2 regions of the Mesorhizobium sp. BHscii genome follow, and region 2 is predicted to be linked to the other one. Evidence: predicted binding sites of a transcription regulator. Region 2 holds the regulator's gene; the other holds the start of a gene.
What was found. The regulator LexA, encoded in region 2, represses DNA repair genes until DNA is damaged. The targets are predictions, from matches to a motif close to TGTTCNNNNTGTGTTCNG.

Region 1 (3,436 bases), on a different contig from region 2:
ACGAAAAGCCGCGAAAACAGGATATGGCCGACCACCTGTCCATCTTCTTCCGCCACCAGTTCGACGACGGCGTCGCCGCCGCTGACCAGCGCATCGACCAATCCGGCCTCCGCCTGCTGGCCGAATGCGTGTTCCTCGACAAGGCGAATCGCCTCGCGGTCTCGCGGCGTCGCCGCGCGTATCGACATCATGCTCATGAGAACTTCATTCCTTTTTCGAGCTTGGCCCCGTGCAGAAACTCCTGCGCGGCAATGGGCCTTCCGCCCGCACGTTGAACTTCGACCAACCTGATCGCGCCTGACCCGCAGGCGACCGTCAGCCGGTCGTCGAGAATTCCTCCCGGCTCGCCGGCGCCTTGCGAAAGCGTCGAGCGAAGCAGTTTCAGCCGTTCCAGACGGCCGCCGATTTCGGTCTCGCACCATGCGCCGGGAAAGGGCGACAGGCCGCGAATATAATTGTGGACTTCGCCCGCAGGCCGCGTCCAGTCCATGCGCGTCTCCGCTTTATCGATTTTTTTGGCGTAGGTCACCCCCGCCGTCGCCTGAGTCGTAAATGTCAGGGCATCGCGTTCCAGCCGTGCCAGCGCTTCCGCCATCAGCGCGGCGCCAATGAGCATCAACCGATCGTGCAGGTCGCCGGCCGTCATATCGGGTCCGATGGCGCATTTTTCGACCATGGCTACCGGGCCGGTGTCCAGGCCTTCTTCCATCCGCATGACCATCATGCCTGTCTCGGAATCGCCGGCCATGACGGCGCGCTGGATGGGGGCGGCGCCGCGCCAGCGCGGCAACAGCGACGCGTGACCATTGAGGCAGCCGAGCCGCGGCGCCTCGAGAATGGGTTTGGGCAACAGCAATCCATAGGCGACGACCACGGCGACATCGGCCCGCAAGGCGCGGAACACCTGCTGCTCGACCTCGCTTTTCAGCGACACCGGCGTCCGCACCTCGACGCCCAGTTGCTCCGCCTCGCGCTGAACCGGCGACCGCGTCAGTTCCAGCCCGCGGCGACCGGCGGCGCGCGGTGGCTGGGTATAGACGGCTTCTATCTCATGCCCGGCTTCCGCGATCGCCCGCAGCGTCGGAACGGAAAATTCGGGGGTACCCATGAAGATGACGCGCAGGGGCATTTTGAGCCTATCCCACCAACTTGCCCGGCGCCTTGTTGCCTGCCTTGTCCCTGGCGAGCTTCTTGAACTTCTTCACCACCATGTCGCGCTTCAGCTTCGAGATGTGGTCGATGAACAGAACGCCGTTGAGATGGTCGATCTCATGCTGCAGGCAGGTCGCCATCAGCCCTTCGGCCTCGATCTCCTGCAGCTTGCCGTCACGATCGAGATATTTCACCCGCACGGCGGCGGGGCGCTCGACCTCGGCATAGTAATCCGGGATCGACAGGCAACCCTCCTCGTACACCGAGCGCTGATCGGCGCTCTCGAGGATTTCGGGATTGATGAAGACATGCGGCGCCGGCGTCTCGTCTTCCTTGGCGAGGTCAACCACCAGCATGCGCAGCGGTTCGCCGACCTGGATCGCCGCCAGACCGATGCCCGGCGCATCATACATGGTCTCCAGCATGTCGTCGGCCAGTTTGCGCAAAGCGCCGTCGACACGCTCGACCGGCTTTGAAACCTGGCGCAGGACGGGATCGGGAAGGATGATAAGCGGCTTGATCGACATGGCGTCTCACCTAAGACCTCGAATGAAAAGCGTCAACCGGGGCATTTGCAGCGCTGTTCACGTTTTGATCTGTCCCGTCAGGCCGAATCATCTATGCTGTCCAATATGAACGAGTTGACCACCATCCTGTCCGAACCGATCGCCCGGCTCGGCGCCACCACGATCACGCTCGGCCACGCATTGGCATTCGGCGCGATCCTGTTCCTCGGGCTGTTCGTGGCGCTCGTCGTCGCGCTGTGGCGCTCGGCCAAGGCGCGTGCGGTGGCTGCCGCCGAAGCCGCCGACCACGCCCGCGACGCCGAGGCGCGGATGGCCGGTATCTTGCAAAGCCAGGCCGAGATGCAGGGCCGCATGGGCGCCATCGCCGAAGTGTTCGGGGCGCGGCAGGCCGAACTCACACAGTCGATCGGCCAACGCCTCGACGCGATGACCGGCCGCCTCGGCCAGACCATGACCGAGCAGACGAAATCGACGCATGAGAGCCTCGCCAAGCTGCAGGAGCGGCTGGCGGTCATCGATACGGCGCAGGGCAACATCCAGTCGCTCGCCGGCCAGGTCGTTCAGCTTCAGGCGATCCTCTCCAACAAGCAGACGCGCGGCGCCTTCGGCCAGTCGCGCATGGAGGCGATCGTCGCCGACGGCCTGCCGCACGGCGCCTATGAATTCCAGGCGACCCTGTCGAACGGAAGCCGGCCCGACTGCCTGGTGAAGATGCCGAATGGGGCGCCCGCACTTGCCATCGACGCCAAGTTTCCGCTGGAGGCCTGGAATGCCATCCGTGCCGCCGAAGGCGCCGATTTGCAGAAGGTCGCCGCACAAGCTTTCCGGCGCGATATTGAGGTGCATGTCCGCGATATTTCCGAAAAATACCTGATCCAGGGCGAGACACAGGACACCGCCTTCATGTTCGTTCCGTCGGAATCGGTGTTCGCCGAGATCCACGAGAATTTCGAGGGGATTGTCCACAAAGCACACCGCGCCCGAATAGTCATCGTCTCGCCGTCGCTGCTGATGCTGTCGATCCAGGTCATCCAGGCGATCCTGAAGGACGCCCGCATGCGCGAGCAGGCGCATCTGATCCAGGGCGAAGTCATCCGGCTGATGGAGGATGTCTCGCGCCTCGACGAGCGGGTGCGCAAGCTGCAGAGCCATTTCGGCCAGTCGGCGAAGGATATCGACGACATCCTCGTCTCGACGTCGAAGGTGACCAAGCGCGGCCAGAAGATCGAGGCGCTGGAGTTCGGCGCGCAGCCGACGGAGGAAGACGCCGGATCGGCCGGGACGACACATGGGACCGGCGCGAGGGCCGAAGCAGGCGCACGCGTCGCCGACTCCAAGACCGGCCAGCTGAGGCTAAGGGTGGTCGAAGGGGACGACTGAGAGGCTACTGCTCCTCCACGATCGTCGTGCCTGCGAATTCCGGCAGCCAGTGCAGCGCCGAGCGGTGCCAGATCTGTTTTCTCGGGATCAGTTGTTCGCGCTGTCGCGCCGTGCCGACCCTGATGCCGTAGACTTTCGGCCCGTCGCCGACCAACGTGGCATAGAGATGCGAACCGCACTCGCCGCAAAAAGCTTGGGCGCGCCTGGCGCCGCTCGGTGCGGTCTTGATGTAGATCTTGGGCGTGCCCTTGGTGATCCGGTAGTGGTCCTCCGGCGCCGGCACGGTCACGCGGAAGGCCGTGCCCGTCAGTTGCTGGCAATCGGTGCAGTGGCAGATACTGGTCTTTTCCGGATCGACTTCCGCCTCGTAAGTGATG
Region 2 (3,436 bases):
TTATGACTTCTCCTTTGACAGCTATTTCGCCGGTATCGGTGCCAGTGGCTTTTTCCTCAGCAATCCGAAGATCGTCGTTTCCGAGGATGCGCCGTTCGCCGCGCGCCTTTCTTCCTCGATCGAAAAGGCGCGCGAAAACATTGCCGACCATATCAGGGACAGCATTGGTGGCGCCGAGGGGGAGATTGCCGCCGCACTGATCATCGGTGTGCGTGCCGGCATTCCCGAAGAGATAAACGAATCGATGCGGCGCACCGGCATCTACCACATCATCTCGATTTCCGGCCTGCACATGGCGCTTGTCGCCGGCACGATCATGGGATTGCTGCGCGGCGCCTTTGCGCTGTTTCCCGATTTTTCGTCACGCCGGCCGGTCAAGAAATATGCGGCTGCTGCCGCACTCCTTTCCATCGCTGCGTATCTCATTTTTTCCGGTATCGTGGTCGCGGCTGAACGCAGCTTCATCATGCTGGCGGTAATGCTTGTCGCCGTGCTGTTCGACCGAGCGGCACTTACCATGCGCAATCTGACGATTTCTGCCATCGCCGTCATCGTCGTGTCGCCGCACGAGGTGGTCGGCCCAAGCTTCCAGATGTCCTTCGCCGCGACTGCTGCTCTCGTGGGCGCCTATGCCGGATGGTCCGACTATCGTGCCGACAGGGCCACGGCGCCGCCACAGCGACGGTCGCCGGTCGCTTTCGTCACGCGAAAACTCGCCGCTGGGACAGGGACCATCGCAATGACCTCCATCATTGCCGGCAGCGCCACCGCGCTCTTCGCCATCTGGCACTTCCAGCGCGTATCGCCGCTTAGCCTGTTCGCCAATCTGGCGGTCATGCCAATCGTCACGGTCGTCATGTTCCTGGCCGTCCTCAGCGCTCTGGCAATGCCTTTCGGCTTCGACGGACCTTTCCTCTACATGATGGGCAAGGGACTGACGGCCATGATCGCAATATCGGGATGGATTTCCGAGCGGTCGCCGGTCGATGCAGTCGGGCTGATCTCGTTGCAGTCGGTTCTGCTGGTGACGGTCGCCCTGGTCATCGCTACGATGGCGACGACATGGTTGCGGCTTGCGGCACTTCCCTTTGCGCTCGCCGGCCTGCTGACGATTTCCGACACGCGCGCCCCCGATGTGCTGATTTCGGAAGATGCGCATCTGGTGGCGCTGCCGATCGGCGGCGGCGAACTTGCCGTCAACCGGGTGCGTTCGAACGAATTCACCACCGACAACTGGAAACATGCGCTGGTTTCAGCGACCATTGTCGAGCCGGAAACATTCGAAAAAGGAGACGTGCGGTTCGACATCGCCGACCCGGCCGACCTGCCGCCTGGAGCGCCCTTCTACTGCACTGCCGGCCTGTGCCTCGCCCGGCACCCGTCCGGCGCGATCATCGCACTCGCCGACGACCGCAAAACCGCACGGCCAGCCTGTGCCTTTGCGGATTTGATCGTCATCGACGATGCCACAGCCTATTATAATCCCTGCCGCAATCCGCTGGTTCTCGTCGTCACCAAACGGCAGCTCGCTCGCATGGGCAGTGCCGCCGTCTTCTTCGATCCGCTATCAGCGACGACGCGCGCAGAAATCCGTTTTGCCGTCAGACAGCCATATAGGCCTTGGCACGAGCAGCGGAGATTTTCGCGCGAGGCGAGGGGCTTGCCGCCATACCGCAGGGCCGAGAAACCCAAGAAGCCTGCCGCTCAGTAACGCCGGATCAGTCCGACGAGCTTGCCTTGCACCTTGACCCGGTCCGGCCCGAAGATGCGCGTCTCATAGGCCGGATTGGCGGCTTCCAGTGCGATCGAGGCGCCCTTGCGGCGGAACCGCTTCAGCGTCGCTTCCTCCTCGTCGACCAATGCGACGATGATCTCGCCAGGCTGGGCGGTGTCGGCGTTGCGGATGATGACCGTGTCGCCGTCGAAAATGCCGGCCTCGATCATCGAATCACCCTTGACCTCCAGCGCGTAGTGCGTGCCGCCGGTGATCATGTCCGGTGGTACCGAGATCGAATGCGTCTGGTGCTGGATGGCGTCGATCGGCACACCGGCAGCGATGCGGCCCATCACCGGTATGGAGATGGTGGCAACGACGTCGTCGTCATTGCCGGCCGCGGGCAGGCGCGAAGGCGCCGGTTTGATCTGTCGTCCGAGGCTGCCCTGCCCAAGGCTGCCCTGAATGACGCTTGGCGAGAATTTGCGAGCCGCATTGAGGCCGGGCGCGATCGAATCGGGCAGGCGCAGCACCTCCAGCGCGCGGGCCCGGTTGGGCAGGCGGCGAATGAAACCGCGCTCCTCCAGCGCCGTGATCAGCCGATGGATCCCCGACTTCGAGGCGAGGTCGAGCGCTTCCTTCATCTCGTCGAACGAGGGCGGAATGCCGCTTTCCTTCAGCCGCTCGTGGATGAACATCAGCAGTTCATGTTGTTTGCGTGTCAGCATCGCGACCCCCAACAGAATCAGAAAAACAAACCCAGAACAAACACTATCTGTTCCAGTTGTGTTCCGCAACCGTTTAAAGTTTAATGAATGTGTTGACGTTTTGTTCAGCGTAGCATCAGCACGCTGCACGCGGCGCCCGTCGCGGCTGGGGGAGCGAATGGCTCGCGCACGATCAGCCCGTTGGCGTCGGCCAGCATTTTGAGCATCGAGGAATCCTGGACGCCGAACGGGGTCGCCAGTGGCGTGCCGGCTTCTTCCTTCACCACCGCGCGTACATAGTCCTGCCTGAGATCGTTGGCCGGCATGGCGGCGCCGAGCCGCGCCTGACGCATGTCCTGCCGGAAGGCGCGGCCGCCGAGCCGCGCAAGCAGCGGCTTCAGAAAGAGCTGCGTGCAGACCAGGCTCGCCACCGGATTGCCAGGCAGGCCGATGCAGCGGATGTCGCCCAGCCGCCCGAACATCAACGGCTTGCCAGGCCGCATGGCGATTTTCCAGAAATCGAGCGTCATGCCTTCACCGGTCAGCACGTCATGGACCAGGTCATGGTCGCCGACCGAGGCGCCGCCCAGCGTGACAATGACGTCGGCGCCTGCGTCGACCGCTTGTTTCACCAGCGTGGCGATCGCCTCCTTGCGGTCGGGGGCGATGCCGAGATCGAGCGCGCTGGCGCCGACCGAGCGGGCCGCGGCGGCGACGCCATAGGCATTGGACGAGATGATCTGGTCGGGGCCAAGGTCGCTGCCCGGCGGCAGCAATTCGTCGCCGGTGGCGATGATGGCGATCAGCGGCCGTTTCACCACGCTGACCTGCGGGTGGTTGGCCGACGCCGCCAGCGACAATGCCGCCGGATCAAGCGGGCGGCCTTTCTCCAGCAGGATGTCGCCCTTCGAGAAATCGAGCCCGAGGCAGCGGATGTTGCGGCCTTCAACCGTCGACGCGGTCACTTCGACGCTGCCGCCGCCGAGATCCCTGGCATTCTCCTGGATGACGATGG

Region 1: ACWTU7_RS12505 (DNA recombination protein RmuC) is a predicted target of LexA. The motif match lies at 1,734-1,751, and genes of this name have one in related genera.

What each region holds. Positions count from the first base shown of each region.
Region 1 is NZ_JBSPKW010000007.1:77,841-81,276, forward strand. Features, by position in the region: gene ACWTU7_RS12490 (GNAT family N-acetyltransferase) at 1-197, opposite strand, end outside; gene fmt (methionyl-tRNA formyltransferase) at 194-1,123, opposite strand; gene def (peptide deformylase) at 1,137-1,679, opposite strand; gene ACWTU7_RS12505 (DNA recombination protein RmuC) at 1,785-3,059, shown strand; gene ACWTU7_RS12510 (GFA family protein) at 3,064-3,436, opposite strand, start outside.
Region 2 is NZ_JBSPKW010000018.1:117,953-121,388, forward strand. Features, by position in the region: gene ACWTU7_RS22995 (ComEC/Rec2 family competence protein) at 1-1,711, shown strand, start outside; gene lexA (transcriptional repressor LexA) at 1,705-2,442, opposite strand; gene ACWTU7_RS23005 (molybdopterin molybdotransferase MoeA) at 2,547-3,436, opposite strand, start outside.